Regions from separate parts of the Paraburkholderia caribensis genome, predicted to be linked through region 1. Evidence: riboswitches for the same ligand, from Rfam matches in the RefSeq annotation. Region 1 holds a riboswitch; the other holds the start of a gene.
What was found. Region 1 has a riboswitch for glycine ahead of gcvT (glycine cleavage system aminomethyltransferase GcvT). Riboswitches for the same ligand answer to the same signal wherever they lie in the genome.
Positions count from the first base shown of each region.

Region 1 (8,557 bases):
GATCAATAGCGCGGTGAGCGGGAAGGCAGGAGAGGGTTGTTGCGGCGCACGCGTACGGTGTGTCGTTGGTTGCATCATTCGCACCTGTCGCACCATGCGAAACTCCTTCGTTGGGCTGATTCGGTGTGAGATGGTAACGGTTTGACGCGCGGAGTAACAGGACTGCGGGCAGAACCGTGCGCCGGTCGAGATCGGCCGGCGCACGGTTTACACCACTTCAATACTTCGCATTTACTCGTAATCAGCCACAGGCACGCACGAGCAGAACAGGTTGCGATCGCCGTACACGTTGTCGGCGCGACCAACCGGCGGCCAGTACTTCTTCGCAACCAGCGACGGCAACGGATACGCCGCCGTTTCGCGCGCATAGCCATGCTGCCATTCGTTCGCGACGACGACCGCCGCCGTATGCGGCGCGTGCTTCAGCGGATTGTCTTCGCGATCGCTGCGGCCTTCCTCGACGTCGCGGATTTCGTTGCGAATCGCGATCATCGCTTCGATGAAGCGATCCAGCTCTTCCTTCGATTCCGATTCGGTCGGCTCGACCATCAGCGTGCCCGGCACCGGGAAGCTCATCGTCGGCGCGTGGAAGCCGTAATCCATCAGACGCTTTGCGACATCGTCGACGGAAATGCCGCTCGTTTCCTTGATGGGACGTAGATCCAGAATGCACTCGTGCGCGACCAGTCCGCCCGGGCCCGAATACAGCACCGGGTAATGCGGCGCGAGCTTCTTCGCGACGTAGTTCGCGTTGAGGATTGCGGTTTCGGTGGCAGCCGTCAGATTCTTCGCCCCCATCATCGCGATGTACATCCACGAGATGGGCAGGATCGACGCCGAGCCATACGGCGCAGCGGAGACAGCACCGATGCCGCTCGCGTCGCGCTCATAGCCCGTCGAGGTTTGATTCGGCAGGAACTTGGCCAGATGCGCGCCGACGGCGACAGGGCCGACGCCCGGTCCGCCGCCGCCGTGCGGAATGCAGAACGTCTTGTGCAGGTTCAGGTGCGAGACATCGCCGCCGAACTGACCCGGCGCCGCGAGGCCGACCATCGCGTTCATGTTCGCGCCGTCCACATAAACCTGGCCGCCGTGTGCGTGCACGATCTCGCAAACTTCGCGGACGTTCTGCTCGAACACGCCGTGCGTCGACGGATACGTGATCATGATGGCCGCGAGCTTGGCCGAATGCTGTTCGGCCTTCTTCTTCAGGTCTTCGATATCGACGTTACCTTGCGCGTCGCAAGCAACGACGACGACCTGCATGCCCGCCATCTGCGCCGACGCCGGGTTCGTGCCGTGCGCCGAAGCGGGAATCAGGCACACGTTGCGATGACCTTCGCCGCGCGATTCGTGATACGCGTGGATGATCAGCAGACCCGCGTACTCGCCTTGCGAGCCCGCGTTCGGTTGCAGCGACACGGCCGCGTAGCCGGTTGCGGCGACCAGCATCTGTTCGAGCTGATCGATCATTTCGCGGTAGCCGACGGTTTGCTCCGCGGGCGCGAACGGGTGAATCTGGCCGAACTCGGGCCACGTGACGGGCAGCATTTCCGACGTCGCATTCAGCTTCATCGTGCACGAGCCGAGCGGGATCATCGAGCGGTCGAGCGCGAGATCCTTGTCCGACAGGCTGCGCAGATAGCGCAGCATTTCCGTTTCCGAGTGGTGACGGTTGAACACGTGGTGCGTCAGATACGCGCTTTCGCGTTCGAGCGCTGCCGGGAAGGTGTTCGACGCGCCGAGCTTTGCATCGAGTTCGTCGATTTGCGGCACGGCTTCGACGAATGCAGCTTGCGCGAACGCGGCGAGCAGATCGGCGAGATCGGCGCGCGTGGTCGTTTCGTCGAGCGACAGACCGACGCGCGTGTCGCTCACGTGGCGCAGGTTGATGCCCTTCGCCGTCGCGGCGTCGTGCAGTGCTTGCGTGCGCGCGCCCGTTTCGAAGGTGAGCGTGTCGAAGAACGATTCGTTGACGAGCGTATAGCCGAGTTGCTTCGCGCCTTCCGCGAGCAGCGCGGCGATGCGGTTCACGCGTTGGGCGATCATCTTCAGTCCACGTGGGCCGTGATAGACCGCGTACATGCTGGCCATGATCGCGAGCAGCGCCTGCGCCGTGCAGACATTCGACGTCGCCTTTTCGCGGCGGATGTGCTGTTCGCGCGTTTGCAGCGCGAGACGCAGCGCGGGATTGCCTTGTGCATCGACGGTGACGCCGACCAGACGGCCCGGCATCTGACGCTTGAATTCGTCGCGCACGGCGAGATACGCCGCATGCGGGCCGCCGAAGCCGACGGGCACGCCAAAGCGCTGCGAGTTGCCGACGGCCACGTCCGCGCCCCATTCGCCGGGCGGCGTGAGCATCGTCAGCGCGAGCAGGTCGGCGGCGGCGACGACATGGCCGCCCGCTGCGTGGATCGCTTCAGCGAGCGCGCGGTAGTCGTGCACATCGCCGTTCACGCCCGGATATTGCAGCAGCACGCCGAACGCATTCGAGCCCGCCGCATCGGCAGCCGGGCCGACCTTCACTTCGATGCCGACGGGCTTCGCGCGCGTCTTCACGACTTCGATGGTTTGCGGCAGCACGTCGTCTGCCACATAGAAAATGTTTGACTTGGGCTTGCCCACGCGTTGCAGCAGCGTCATCGCTTCGGCGGCGGCCGTCGATTCGTCGAGCAGCGACGCGTTCGAAATTGCGAGGCCCGTCAGGTCGACGATCATCTGCTGATAGTTCAGCAGCGCTTCGAGACGGCCCTGCGAGATTTCCGGCTGATAGGGCGTGTAAGCCGTGTACCACGCCGGATTTTCGAGCACGTTGCGCAGGATGACGGCAGGCGTGTGTGCGTTGTAGTAGCCCTGGCCGATATACGAGCGGAACACCTGGTTCTTGTCCGCGAGTTCGCGCAGCGCGGCGAGCGCTTCGGCTTCGCTCTTCGGCTGGGCGAAGGGGCCGAGCGGCAGCGCGTCCTGGCGGCGAATCGCCTTCGGAATCACCGCGTCCATCAACGCGGCGCGCGATGCAAAGCCGAGGGCTTCGAGCATCGACTGCTGATCGGCCGCGTCCGGGCCGATGTGCCGTTCGGCGAAGGCGTCATGCACTTCGAGCGCGGCGAGCGAGAGAGGAGTGCGGTTCATCAGACGATCCGGGTGTTCGAGCTTCATGGAATGTTCCTGCTGGCGCGGCTTGCGTCTGTCATTGCGAACGCCGCGCCGGTCGTGAGTAAGTGGCTTATTCGCCGATCGACTTGCCGTACGCGGCGGCGTCCATCAGACGGTCTTCCGACGCGCCCGCCGCCGGCTTGATCTTGAACAGCCAGTTGTCGTACGGCGCGCTGTTCACGGCGTCGGGCGTATCGGCGACGTTCTGGTTCGCCTCGATGATCTCGCCCGAAACCGGTGCGTAGATATCGGAGGCGGCCTTCACCGATTCGATGACGGCGACGGTATCGCCTGCCGAGACGGTCTGGCCCAGCTGCTGCACTTCGAAGAAGACGATGTCGCCGAGTGCTTCCTGCGCGTGGTCGGTGATGCCGACCGTCAGCGTGCCGTCCGCCTCGGTGCGGACCCATTCGTGCGATTCGGTATATTTCAGATCGGCCGGGATGCTCATCGGATGCTCCTATGCGGTAATTCGGTTGATTTAAATGGTGGGACGCACGCGACGTTTTCGTGTCTGTCCGGTGTCTGTCTCGTGACGCTCATCGTGTGACCGATCAGCCGACGAGCACTTTGCCGTTGCGCACGAATGGCAGTTTAACCACGCTGGCGGGAAGTGCCTTGTCACGGATCTGAACGTGCACGACGTCGCCCGGCTGCACGCCCTTCGGCACGCGCGCGAAGGCGATCGATTCCTGCATGGTCGGCGAGAACGTGCCGCTGGTGATTTCGCCGTCGCCTTGAGGCGTGACGACCTTCTGATGCGCGCGCAGCACGCCCGCTGCCTTGCCGTTGTCCTTGTGCAGGATCAGGCCGACAAACGACGACTTCGAACCGTCCGCTTCGAGCTTCGCGCGGCCGATGAAATCGCGCGGCGCGGACAGGTCGACCGTCCATGCGAGGCCGGCGTCGAGGGGCGACACGTTGTCGTCCATGTCCTGGCCGTACAGGTTCATGCCGGCTTCGAGGCGCAACGTGTCGCGCGCGCCGAGACCGGCCGGGCGCACGCCCTGTGCCTGCAGCGCGTTCCACAGCGCTTCGACGTGATCGGCGGGAACGATGATTTCGAAACCGTCTTCGCCCGTGTAGCCGGTGCGCGCGACGGTGAGTTCGCCAAACGGCGTATCGGTGACGCGCGCGGCATTGAACGGCTTGAGGGCTTCGCTGGCGGCGCGCGCGTGGGGCACGGTCGCCCAGACTTTTTCGCGCGCATTCGGGCCTTGCACGGCGACGATTGCGTAGTCGCGGCGCGGCTTGATGGTCAGGCCGAAGCCTTGTTCGTCATTGAGCTTGTTGAACCACGCGACGTCTTTCTCAGCCGTACCGGCATTCACGACGACGCGGAAATGATCTTCGCCGAAGTAATAGACGATCAGATCGTCGATCACGCCGCCTTCGGGGTTGAGCAGACAGGAGTAGAGCGCCTTGCCCGGGGTTTGCAGCTTGCCGACGTTGTTCGCCAGCGCGTGCTCGAAGAACGCGCGCACACGCTCGCCCGTGAAATCGACGACGCACATGTGGGATACGTCGAACATGCCGGCGTCGGTGCGCACGGCGCGATGTTCTTCGATCTGCGAGCCGTAGTTGACGGGCATGTCCCACCCGCCGAAATCGACCATGCGGGCATTGAGCGCACGGTGCGTGGCGTGGAGCGGGGTGTGTTTGAGTTCGGTCATCGGGGCCTCGGGGCGTCGCTAAACAGGAAAGGCCATGCGGCGAAACCCCTCGCGGCCTGATCCCATCTCGGGCCAACGAGCGATAACTGCATGCCCCCTCTGTCCTCGATACCTGAGAGATTGCGCTGCCGTCAGCGAGTGCTGTCCGGCGTGGCGCGCGCCCCTTCGGTGGGCAGCCTGCGCGTGCGGGTTAGTGCACGGGCGCTACTGCCGCTCTCCAGAGTGCGAAAAACGGGCGCTCATTCGAATGAGGTCGCGATGACCGGATGACGAGCGGGTTTTTCGACGCGGTCGGTCCTTTTGCCTGAGAGTTTGCGGGTGTGCCCCTTCGGCGGCGCTGACTGCTGGGCGTTCTGAAAACGACAGCGGACGGCGCGCTCTCCCGACGCGTGCGGCGAATGTACGCGAGGGCCGGAGCGATGTCAAATCGGGGCGAGGGACCTTTTGGGAAGGCGGCTCGGCGGGCGGCGCGACCCCTCGCACAGTCAAAAAAACCCGGGCTGCGCGTTGCGGTCTGACATGGGGCGCGATCGACCGAACTGGTGCCGGATCTACCGGCTGATCGAGTAATTGGCTTGCCGGATTGCCCCGGATACTTGCAAAACGGCTGCATGCGGCCACTCGTGTCCACCCATTACCATCCAATCGATGACCAAGGCGCACATTTACCAGATCTACTATTCGGATCAGACGCGCAGCGGCCTGGACGAAGGTTTCATTCCGCTTGACAACGTCGGACAGCGGCCCGACTGGCGCGAGTACTGGCCAATCCGCCGCTTTCTGCACGAGCAGACGCTGGACGACACGGCATTCTACGGTTTCCTGTCGCCCAAGTTCGCCGTCAAGACGAATCTCGAAGCAAGCGACGTCCATGCGTTTCTTGCCACGGTACCGGAATCGACGGATATCGTGTCGTTCTCACCCTTCTTCGATGCGGGTGCATTGTTTACGAACGTCTTTCTACAGGGCGCGCAGGGACATCCGAACGCATGGGGGCCGTTCGATGAAATCGTGCGGCTGTTAAAGCCGGGCATCGAACTGAGCACGCTCATCATGGATTCGTCGAACAGCGTGTATTGCAACTACTTCGTCGCGAAGCCGCGCTTCTGGCGGCACTGGCTGGACCAGGCGGAGATCGTGTTCGGGATCGCGGAATCGAACAGTACACCGCTCGGCAAGGCGCTCAACGCGTCGGGCCGCCACGCAATGGGCGATACGCCCGTGAAAACGTTCCTGATAGAGCGGCTCGTATCGTTGTTGCTCGCAACCGAGAAGCACTGGCAGGTGGCATCGTTCAATCCCCTACAACTGCCGCTGGTGTATCCGGGTTCAGGAAAGGTCGCGCAGGAACTCGTGATGCTGGATGCACTCAAGCGCGCTGCCGTCGGAAGCGGACGCGCCGAGTACATGACCGTGTGGTCTCAGTTGCGCGAGCGCGTCGTGGCCACGATAACGGGGCCCTGATCCCGCTCGCGCCGAAGTGCGATCAGCGGTTGATGGCCGCCGACGCCGTGTCCAGTTCCTGATTCAGCACGCGCTGCTCGTCGCCCGTGAGGCCGCCACCGTGCTGTCCGGCCATGTCGTGCGCTTCGTGGCGGATCGTGTCGAGCCGGCGGTGCAGCGCGGCGCCGTCGGGCGGCGGAAAGTGACCCTGATTCACGCGCGCATCGATGCTGCGGCCCATATTGTCGATGCGGCCGTCGACCTGTTCGAGGCGATGCACGGCCATTTCATGTGGATTCGGCGCGCGAGACGGCTCGGCGAGCTGCTGCGACGGGGAGACCACGCACGCGGCGAGCGACGAAACCAACGCGAAACAGCCCAGCGCGCGGACGATATGCTGCATATTCCTTCCTTTCTGTTTAATCCCGCATGGATGCGGAAGGGCCCTGAAGGCCCATGTGACGTGACGGGTGGCAGCGAAATCGCCGCCCCCCGACTGCTACGCCTCGCGCCTGAACGCCAGCCTCGCCCCTTCCTTCTCACTGCGATCCGCCAGTTCGATGATGGCCATCACGTCCACCGCGTCAGCCGCGCTGACCGGGAACGGCGCGCCATCGCGAATCGACGCCGCCAGCGCGCGGTAGAACTCGACGTACGCGCCGTCGCGAGTCGGCAGTTCGCGCTGCACTTCCTGTTCGCCTTCGAGCACGCGCAACGTGCCAGCGTCATTGCCGCCGCCGAAACCGGCGTCGCCCGGACGCAAGCCCGCCTTCAACTGATCTTCCTGCGTGTCCAGTCCGTATTTCACATAACTGCCGCGCGTGCCGTGGATCGTATAACGCGGCGCGACGATCGCCGTCAGCGCGCTAGCGTGCAGCACCACCTCGTGATTCGCGTAGCCAAGCAGCAGATGCACGTAGTCCGGCGCGCTCGCGTTGTCGCGATACGCCTTCACCGTTGCATAGACCGTTTCGGGCGCGCCGAACAGCGTCAACGCCTGGTCGATCAGGTGCGGGCCGAGATCGAACAGCAGGCCGCCGCCACGCGATGCTTCTTCGCGCCAGCGTTGCCGGATGCCCGGTCGAAAGCGGTCGAAGTGCGATTCGAAATGCGTGATGCGGCCGAGTTCGCCGCTCGCGATCAGTTCGCGCACGGTCATGAAGTCGCCGTCCCAGCGACGGTTGTGGAACGGCGCGAATACCAGCCCCTTGCTTTGCGCGAGGTCCGCGAGCGTACGGGCATCGGCGGCGGAGAGCGTGACGGGTTTGTCGACGACGACATGCTTGCCCGCTTCGAGCGTGCGGCGCGCCAGGTCGAAGTGCGTGTCGTTCGGCGTCGCGATGACGACGCATTCGATGTCCGGCAGCGCGAGCAGCGCGTCGATATCGGCGACGATCGTTGCGTTCGGATAATCGGCGCGCGCCTTGTCCGGCTGGCCCGTGGCGATCGCGGCGACGCTCGCCCGCGAGCAGTGTTCGATCACCGGCGCGTGAAATGTGGCGCCGGCAAAGCCGTAGCCCATCAAGCCAATTCTCAGCGATGAAGACATGCGTGTTCCCTGCAAAACCGGCGCGCCGCGGGGGCGGCGCACAACGCCGCAATTTTGGCATAGCTGCGCAGCGCATCGTGGCGCATCGGGCGGCGCGCGCCGGGAGGATGCCGTCCGAAAGGCATAAGCCGAGGCATCGGAAAGGGCATTCGTGTTAACATCGCGGTTCTCACGCGAACGGCAAAAAGCGCATGGAATCAATTGCGTGGCGCATCGGCGGCGGGTTGGCGGCGCGCCGCGCGGCCACCTGATCCGACGCGTCGCAAGCGCCGTCGCGCTGGATGTTCTCGGGCCGTTCGTAACGAAGCGCCCTCAATCCCTTACTCATCCACACACGATGTCCGCAGGCCTGAATTCCGCCCAAAGCGAAGCGGTGCGCTATCTCGACGGTCCGTGTCTCGTGCTCGCGGGCGCGGGCAGCGGCAAGACGCGCGTGATCACGCAGAAGATCGCGCATCTGATCGAAAACAAGGGCTTCGAGCCGCGCCATATCGCCGCCGTCACCTTCACGAACAAGGCCGCTGCGGAAATGCGCGAGCGCGTGAGCAAGCTGCTCGAAGGCAAGACGCTCACGACGCCCGGTAAGGAAGGCCGCAAGGTGCCCGTCAACCAGCTGACGGTGTCTACGTTCCACTCGCTCGGCGTGCAGATTCTGCGTCAGGAGGCGGAGCACGTCGGCCTGAAGCCGCAGTTCTCGATCATGGATTCCGACGACTGCTTCGGCATGATCCAG
Region 1 is NZ_CP026101.1:3,577,439-3,585,995, reverse strand. It holds gene C2L66_RS16000 (alginate lyase family protein) at 1-96, opposite strand, end outside; gene gcvP (aminomethyl-transferring glycine dehydrogenase) at 232-3,162, opposite strand; gene gcvH (glycine cleavage system protein GcvH) at 3,230-3,610, opposite strand; gene gcvT (glycine cleavage system aminomethyltransferase GcvT) at 3,714-4,832, opposite strand; glycine riboswitch at 4,922-5,063, opposite strand; glycine riboswitch at 5,115-5,227, opposite strand; gene C2L66_RS15980 (hypothetical protein) at 5,481-6,296, shown strand; gene C2L66_RS15975 (hypothetical protein) at 6,319-6,678, opposite strand; gene C2L66_RS15970 (oxidoreductase) at 6,775-7,824, opposite strand; gene C2L66_RS15965 (UvrD-helicase domain-containing protein) at 8,162-8,557, shown strand, end outside.

Region 2 (8,557 bases), on a different replicon from region 1:
CGGCGTCACGCATCAGCAGCGCGCGGCTGTTGAGCGCGCGCTGGAAGCCTGTGTGTCCGACGTTTTGCCATGCGGGCGCGCCGTCGACCAGCACGAGCACGGTGGGCTGCGTGGCGAACAGGATTTGCGGCGGGTCGTTCTTCACCGGCTCGCGCATCGTATTCGACAGCTCTTGCGATGCCGCGTAGCTCGTCTGCAACTCGTCGAGCGGCATGCTCATGCCCGCTGCGGGCAAGCGCGCGAGCAACGAACGACGAATGCTGTCGGCGAGATTCGCGTCGGTTGGAACGTCGACGCTGTCGATCTGTATCCCGGTGAGTTGCACCAGCCCGGATGGCTTGTCGATATGGGCACGGGCGGAAAAATGCGCGACGCCGAAGGTCGGCGTACCGTTGGCCTTGCCGACGGCAACTGCGGCGCGCCCCGAAATGCGATTGCCGTCCCACTTCTCGATTTGCGGCTGATACATCTCGACATGCTCGCCGTTCGTCTCGAAGTTGCGTGGCCAGTCCGCCTGCGTGGCCGGCACGGGGGCGTTCGCCGCAAACGACGGCGCGATTTGCCAGGTCAATGCGGTGAGCGTCAACACCGACGCGACGATCTGAGTCAATCTCACCCTCGCGCCGCGCTCTTTAAAGTTTGCGTTCATCTTCGAGATATGTCTTCCGTGATTGTTGGTTGCCCAAAAGAAAAAGCCGCCTCTAAAAGAGGCGGTTAAAGCTGGCGGAGACCAGAGAAGATTCCTAAATATCTGTGAATCGTTAGAACCGGTGTCGAATGCCTGTCGAAACGACGTATTGGCTCTTGCTCGTCGAGGGTGCAGCGGTGCCGTTGACCTGTGTCAGGTTCGCGCCGACCTGATTGTCTGCGCCGATCTGCATGACGCTTTCAGCATAGACGTCGGTGCGTTTGGACAGCGCGTAGTCGGCCTGGACGCCGAACTGGTTCCAGTGCGAGGAACTGTTGCTCGTGCTGGACGTACGCGGCGTGCTGCGCAAGCCTTGCGTGTACGTGTACGCAGCGCCGAGACTCAACTCAGGCGTCACGCTATAGCGCGCGTGGATTTCGTGGTTGTTGTAACGCAGCGAGGAGTCGCCGATGCTGTCCTGATAGCGGGTCTGCGTGAAGACCGTGCCGATCGTCAGCGGTCCCATCACGTGGCTCACGCCAAGACCCCAGGTGCGCTGATTCTGAAGGCCCGGAAGGTTCGTCATCGCCGAGGGCGGAAGGTTCTGGATCGCGCCCGAACTGTTGTTGGAATTCAAGCCCTGAATCTGCAGATAGGCGGCTGCGAATTGCAGGCTGGCGTACTTATAGCCAGCACCGACGCTATATGCGCGGTTGTTCGCAAAGCCGCTCGCGTTGTTTGAGAAGCCATACAACGCGTTGAACGAAGCCCCAGCATAGTTTGCGCTTTGATACTTGACCGAATTGCTGATGCTGAACGTGCTGTTCAGGTTGTCGTTATCGCCGCGGTGCGCGAAGTACGTGCCGCCCCAGGTGCCGGCTGCGGAGACCGGGCCCAGATAATCGACAACCGAGTCGTACTGGCGGCCGAGGGTCAGCGTGCCGTAATCGGCAGCAGACACGCCGACGAATGCCTGGCGGTTGAACAGGCTGTTATTGGACTGATTGTTATTGGCCAGGCTGCCGTTGTTCACGTTGAAGCCGCTTTCGAGGTTGAAGACGGCCTTCAGCCCGCCGCCCAGGTCTTCCACGCCGCGCATGCCCCAGCGGCTTTGCTGCACGTTGCCGCTCGTCATGCCGACGGTTGCCTTCCCGTCAGTCAGCCCGCCCGGCGTCATGGGCGAATTGCGCGTGGCCTCGTTGCTCACGTAAGTCAGGCCCGCGTCGACGAGGCCATACAGCGTGACGCTGCTCTGCGCGTGCGCCGCACCCGCGAAGGCCGCCGAAGCAGCCGCGAAAATCAATGTGGTTTTTTTCATATTCGTGTTCCGTACTAAGCCTGGCGACTTGAATGAATGTGCTGTGCTCCGTGTTCGAGATAGCCGCGGCAAGTAGCGTTGAAAACTCGCGGCATGCGTCGATCACGCAAAGCGCACTATAGAGTCTGAGTTGATGTTTCGTTATGTTTAATAATTAAAAACTATTTTTTAGGAACTCAAAATAAATCCGATTTTTAATGATAAGAAGATGTTTTTTCTGATGAAAACCATCTCGATATTTAGTTTGAAAATGGCGCGGATTTGATTTTGTGTTGTGGCATTGCTACGTTGCTCGTTTACATGGGTGATAATCGTATTTGCGGTGATTTAGGCTGTATCGCTGAATGGATTTGGTGATTTAATGTTGATATATATGTCTAATCTGTTTTATTTCTGTTGCTCATGCTGAATAAGTTGCAGGCAATACGAATTTTCTTAAGAGTCGCCGAGAACAACTCGTTCAGTCGAGCCGCTTCGAGTCTCAATCTTTCCAATGCGGTCGTGACGCGCTATGTGGCGCTGCTGGAGGCGCATCTCAATGCGCGTCTCGTCAATCGCACGACGCGCAGCGTGTCGTTGACGGAAGCGGGCCGCGCTTATGCGAGAGGGTGCCAGCAACTGCTGGAGTTGCTGGATTCGATGGAGTCGGCCGTGACAGAAGAGGCGGGCGAGCCCACGGGCACGCTCAAGATCGCGGCGGCCGCCTCATTTTCACTGGCGACGCTGGCGCCTTTGCTGCACCGCTACCGGATGCGTCATCCGAAGGTGAAGCTGGACCTCACGCTGCTGCATCATTCCGTCGATCTCGTCGAAGACGGGTTCGACGTCGGCATCGTCGCGTCGTGGCAGGTGAATGGCAGCACCCTGGTGAAGCGTCCGTTGCTGTCGGTGCGGCCCGCCGTCGTCGCGTCCGCCGGCTATATCGACAGGCACGGCGCGCCGGCCTCGCTCGAAGACCTTGCCTCGCACAGCTTCCTCGCGCCTTCGCGAGACATGCACGGAACTGAGTGGTCATTCGCGAGCGCCGACGGTCACGAGCGGACCTTGAATCTCGACTCGGTGTGCAGGGTGAACAGCATGATCATGCTTCGGCAACTGGTGCTCGCCGACATGGGCCTCGCCATCCTGCCCGAAGACTACGTCATCGGCGACATTGCGAACGGCGCGTTGCTGCGCGTGCTCGAACAGTATCGGGTGACCAACGGTCTCAAGGAAATGTCGCTCGTCTATCCCGGCCGCCGGCATGTGTCGGCGAAAGTGCGCACCTTCGTGGACTTCACGATCGAATACTTCCGGAGAGGTTTCGCGCCGGGTGCGCCGCGAGCCGACTTGACATCGAGCTGAGCCGTCCGGCGCAAGGTCGTCCGGAAGAGGGGCTTGCCAGCTTCTTTTGGCTTCGGTAAGGTCGCACTGTTCCACAACGCAGCACGGGAGAGATCGTCCCCAGCGGACGACGCCGACGGAGCAACCGCCCCGGAAACTCTCAGGCAAAAGGACCGTGCAGCTGGAACATCTGGAGAGCGGCGCCGTGCGCGCCCACCGAAGGGGAGCCCCCGCCGTTCGCGGCGCGCGGGCGAAACTCTCAGGTACATGGACAGATGGGGCATCGGCGCCGGCTGCTGCGTGCAGCGGCAAGAAGCGACAGCACGAAGCGCGGCCGGCGATGCTCAACGAACACTGGACCATGTCATGTCACGAATCGCCATCATCGGCGCCGGGATTACCGGCGTCACGACCGCTTACGCCCTTGCGCAACGCGGCTATCGCGTCACTGTCTTCGAGCGTCACCGCTACGCGGCGATGGAAACCTCGTTTGCCAACGGCGGGCAACTGTCGGCAAGCAACGCCGAGGTCTGGAACAGCCGCGCGACCATCATCAAGGGTCTGCGCTGGATGTTCAGGCGCGACGCGCCGCTGCTGATGAATCCGCGTCCCGACTGGCACAAGTACAGCTGGATCGGCGAGTTCATGCGGCAGATTCCGCACTACCGCGCGAACACGATCGAGACCGTGCGCCTCGCGATTGCCGCGCGCGAGCATCTGTTCGGTATTGCAGCGCGGGAAGGCATCGACTTCGATCTCGAACGGCGCGGCATCCTGCACTTCTACGCGACGCGCAAGGAGTACGAGTCCGCGCTGAAGGTCAATGCGCTGCTGCGCGAAGGCGGCCTGGAGCGGCGCGCCGTCACGCCGGAAGAAATCCGTTCAATCGAGCCCGCGCTGCACGGCGAGTTCTACGGCGGTTTTTTCACGCCGTCGGATTCGACGGGCGACATCCACAAGTTCACGCGCGGTCTTGCCGACGCATGTGCGCGGCACGGCGTCGAGTTTCGCTACGACACGGCGGTGCAGTCGATTCACGAGGAAAGCACCGGGCGGCTCGTCGTCGCGAGCCAAACGCAAGGGCAGCGCGATGCGGCGGCGTTCGACAGCCTCGTGATCTGCGCGGGAGTCGGCAGCCGCGCGTTCGCGGCGATGGTCGGCGATCATGTGAACGTGTACCCCGTAAAGGGCTATTCGATCACCGTGTGTCTCGACGATGCGAAGAGCCAGCAGCACGCGCCGTGGGTCAGCCTGCTCGACGACAGCGCGAAGATCGTCACCAGCCGGCTTGGCGCGGACCGCTTTCGCGTCGCGGGCACGGCCGAACTGAACGGCCTGAATCGCGATATCCGTTCGGACCGCATCGAGCCGCTCGTGCGCTGGACGCGTGAGCATTTTCCCGGCGTATCGACAGCGCGTGTCGTGCCGTGGGCGGGGCTGCGTCCGATGTTGCCGGGCATGCTGCCGAAGGTTGGACGCGGCAAGCGCCGTGGCGTGTTCTACAACACGGGTCACGGTCATCTCGGATGGACGCTGTCGGCGGCGACGGCGGAGGGTGTCGCGCAGGCATTGTCGGCGTCGTCGGTATAACCGGCGCGTAGCGGACGATCCGCGCAGGCGGGCGGCCAGGACTTTCGAAGTCGAAACGCGAAGCAACGTGCGTGAGCGTTTGCGAGCATGCGTTGCCGCGAGCGTCTGGCTGCCCGCTTCATCGACGCGAACCGTCACGAATGAATGACGCGTTTTGCGCGACAGTAATCGCGTCACGGCGGCGTAGCCGCTGACGCGTATCGAGCTATCAGCGCGGACCATCAGCGCGGACTATCAGCGTACCGGCAGCAGTGCCAGCGACGCACGCCAGGATTTGTACTCGCTGCAATTTTGCTGCCCGCTCTCTATAAATGAATCAGGACGAACGGGTCAACCGTTCGCGTCCTGGATTGTCCATTGCGGGCAAACATGCAACTGAATCTCAAGTCGATCTCGATCCACCCGGACAGACATCAAGGGTCGATCGCATCCGTCTGCGCTTGCGGGTGGATCGTCATGCGACATGGTTTGCGTCGGCCGGATGGGCTCTGTTTCTTTTCGGACTCTTCGGTGTGCTATGTCACAGTCGCCGGCTGCGACGCACGAAATAATGTCTTCACAGTGCCAGGCATAACGAACGCCACGGAGGTGCGCTGTGTTTCACTCGACTCTATCCCGCACCTGGTTATGCACCGCCGTGACAACGGCCTGCCTCGCCGGATACCCCCACGCCAACGCCGAAGCGATCGCACCGCATGCTGCGGCTGCTTCCGCGCCGTCGCCTGCGTCCGCGCCAGTGAAAGAGAAACGAACGGCGCCCGCGAATGCGAACGCCCCGCTCGACTTCCCGGCGATCGTCGAGCGTTACGGGCCCGCCGTCGTGAACATCCGCGCGATCCTGCCGGAGAAGCCGCTGGCAGCGCCAACGCCGCCAGCGCCGGCCGCGGCGCCTGCGGCCGCTTCGGGCGCGAGCTCCGAAGCGATCGACGGTGACGACCCGCTGTTCGCGTTCTTCCGGCAGGCCATGCCGCAGTTGCAGGACGGGCAGAGTAGTTCTCCGCGTGCGATGTCGGGCGTGGGCTCGGGTTTCATCGTCAGTCCCAACGGACTGATACTGACGACGGCGCATGTCGTCGACGGCTCCGATGACGTGACGGTGCGCCTGACCGACCGGCGCGAGTTCAAGGCAAAAGTCGTCGCCGTCGATGGGCCAAGCGATGTCGCTGTGATCCAGATCGAAGCGACGAAGCTGCCCGTCGTCAAGCTCGGCGATTCGACGCGTGTGCGCGTCGGCGAACAGGTGCTGACGATCGGCTCACCGGACAGCTATCAGAACACGGTCACGGCGGGCATTGTCAGCGCGACGTCGCGCACGCTGTCCGATGGCACGACGTTTCCGTTCTTCCAGACCAACGGCGCGTTGAATCCCGACAACTCGGGCGGCCCGGTTTTCAATCGCGCGGGGGAAGTGGTCGGCATACACGTCCAGGTCTATGCCGACGGCGATCGTTTCCAGAGTCTGACTTTTGCCATCCCGATTGCGATGGCGAACAAGGTGCGCGCACAGTTGCAGGCGCAGTCGAAGTCTCAAGATGCAGACGGTGCCCACGGCGCGTTCGGCATGCAGGTGCAGGACGTCGATCCGGGACTCGCCGGCGCGTTCGGTTTGCCGCGCGCGGCGGGCGCGCTGGTGATCGCCGTCGAGCCCGGCAGTCCCGCCGCCACGAGCAAGCTGAAGCCCGGCGACGTGATCGTGCAGATCGCCGACAAGCCAGTCGAGCACGCCGCGGACCTCGCCGACCCGGATGCGCTGCCGCAGACGGGCTCGAAAGTCCCCGTGAAGCTGATTCGTAATCGCAAGCAGGTGACGATCATGGTCAACCTGGCGGCGTCGGCGCAATACGCGAGCACGGGTGTGAGCGATGTCGGTCCGCTGGATCATCTCGGTCTGAGCATGCATCCGCTGACGGACGACGAACGGCGCACCACCGGGCTGGCCGAAGGCCTGATGGTCGAGGATGTGTCGGGCGCGGCGGGTCCTGCCGGTATCAAGCCGGGCGATGTGGTGTTGTCGCTGAACGGCACGCTGGTTGCATCGCAGGATGAACTGGCGGCGCTGGCGGCGAAGGCGGGCAAGAAGGCGGCACTGCTGATCCAGCGTAATCACGCGCGCAGTTTCGTGACTGTCGATCTGAAGTGAAGCGCAAGCGCTGCGGCGCGGCGATTGAAATGTGCGCCGCGTCCGCCGTTCTTCGGTTAGAACGGCTAGGCCATCTGGGGCTGGGCCGTGTGGACCAGGCCGTCTGACCGGAGAGCGAACATGTCCCGCTACCACGCGCGCATCACAGGAAAGGATCAGGCGGCACTGGCCGATCTCGTGACGAAGTACAAGGTCACGGTCGCGCGCCATACGGTCGGGAAAGTGCACGGCGGCTATCGCGTCGACGCGCACGCGACCAATGCGCAGATCAAGGCGCTCGAAGCGGACGGCTACCAGGTCGAGCGGCTGGAAGATGCCGAGGCGCAAGGCAAGGTGCGCCAGGCGGAGACGCGCGCGCAACTGGCCGCGCCGCATGCGCTGGAAGCGCTGTCAGTCGCGGCGGGCACCGGCTATCTCGATGTCGACCAAATCGAGGCGGCGCTCGCCGCCGCAAGCGCCGCGCCCAACGATGCGTTCACGAAGCTGATCAAGCTGCCTCACCCAACCTGGGAAAAGCGCAGTTGCCACGCGCTGAAGATCGGCAAGGGCGACGCGGCGGGGCGCCCCGGCATCTATTTCCTCGGCGGCGTGCACGCGCGCGAATGGGGCAGCCCGGATATCCTGATCCATTTCGTGCAACTGCTCGCCAACGCGTACACCACGCACAAACCGGTCAAGATCGGCAGCCGCACGTTCAAGGCGGCGGACATCAGGCACGTGGTCGAAAGCAAAGACCTGTTCGTGTTTCCGCAAGCGAATCCCGATGGCCGCCACTACAGCATGTCGACCGAGTCGATGTGGCGCAAGAACCGCCGGCCCGCGCCGCCGGGGCATGTCAAGCCGCAATGCTGCGGCGTCGATATCAACCGCAACTACAACTTTCTGTGGAATTTCCCGCAGTATTTCGATCCGGAAAGTCCGATCGCCAATTCCACCGATCCCTGCGACTACGAGGTGTATATCGGTCCTGCCGCCGAATCGGAGCCGGAAACGAAGAACGCCGTGTGGATGTTCGACACCTACCCGAACATCCGTTATTTCGTCGATCTGCACAGCTATTCGGAAGACATTCTGTACAACTGGGGCGACGACGAGAACCAGAGCGGCCATCCCGACATGAACTTCCAGAATGCCGCCTACGACGGCAAGCGCGGCATTGCCAACGACAAGGCGTATCGCGAGTACATCGCGACGGCGGACAAGAAGATCGCCGTCGATCTCGCCAACGAAATGCGCGACGCGATCAAGGCGTCGCGCGGCCGCGTGTACAAGACGGAGCAGTCGATGAGCCTGTATCCGACGGCGGGCACGTCCGACGACTATGCATTCAGCCGTCACATCGTCGACGCGAAGAAGGCGAAGGTGTTCTCCTACACGATCGAATGGGGCAGCCCCGACAATCCCACGCCGTTCCATCCGCCATATGCCGAGATGAAGCAGATCATCGACGAGGTGACAGCGGGGCTGCTGGCTTTTTGCATTGCAGCGAAGTGACGATGCTGCCGTTTCAAAGCCCTTCGAAGCGCGGTATCCCGGCCACGCTGGACGACCTCGCCGC
Region 2 is NZ_CP026103.1:1,230,277-1,238,833, reverse strand. It holds gene C2L66_RS35105 (carbohydrate-binding family V/XII) at 1-649, opposite strand, end outside; gene C2L66_RS35100 (porin) at 762-1,946, opposite strand; gene C2L66_RS35095 (LysR family transcriptional regulator) at 2,349-3,290, shown strand; glycine riboswitch at 3,365-3,455, shown strand; gene C2L66_RS35090 (D-amino acid dehydrogenase) at 3,636-4,859, shown strand; gene C2L66_RS35085 (trypsin-like peptidase domain-containing protein) at 5,455-6,999, shown strand; gene C2L66_RS35080 (M14 family metallopeptidase) at 7,120-8,493, shown strand; gene C2L66_RS35075 (hypothetical protein) at 8,496-8,557, shown strand, end outside.
Region 2: another riboswitch for glycine. It lies ahead of C2L66_RS35090 (D-amino acid dehydrogenase); the one in region 1 lies ahead of gcvT (glycine cleavage system aminomethyltransferase GcvT).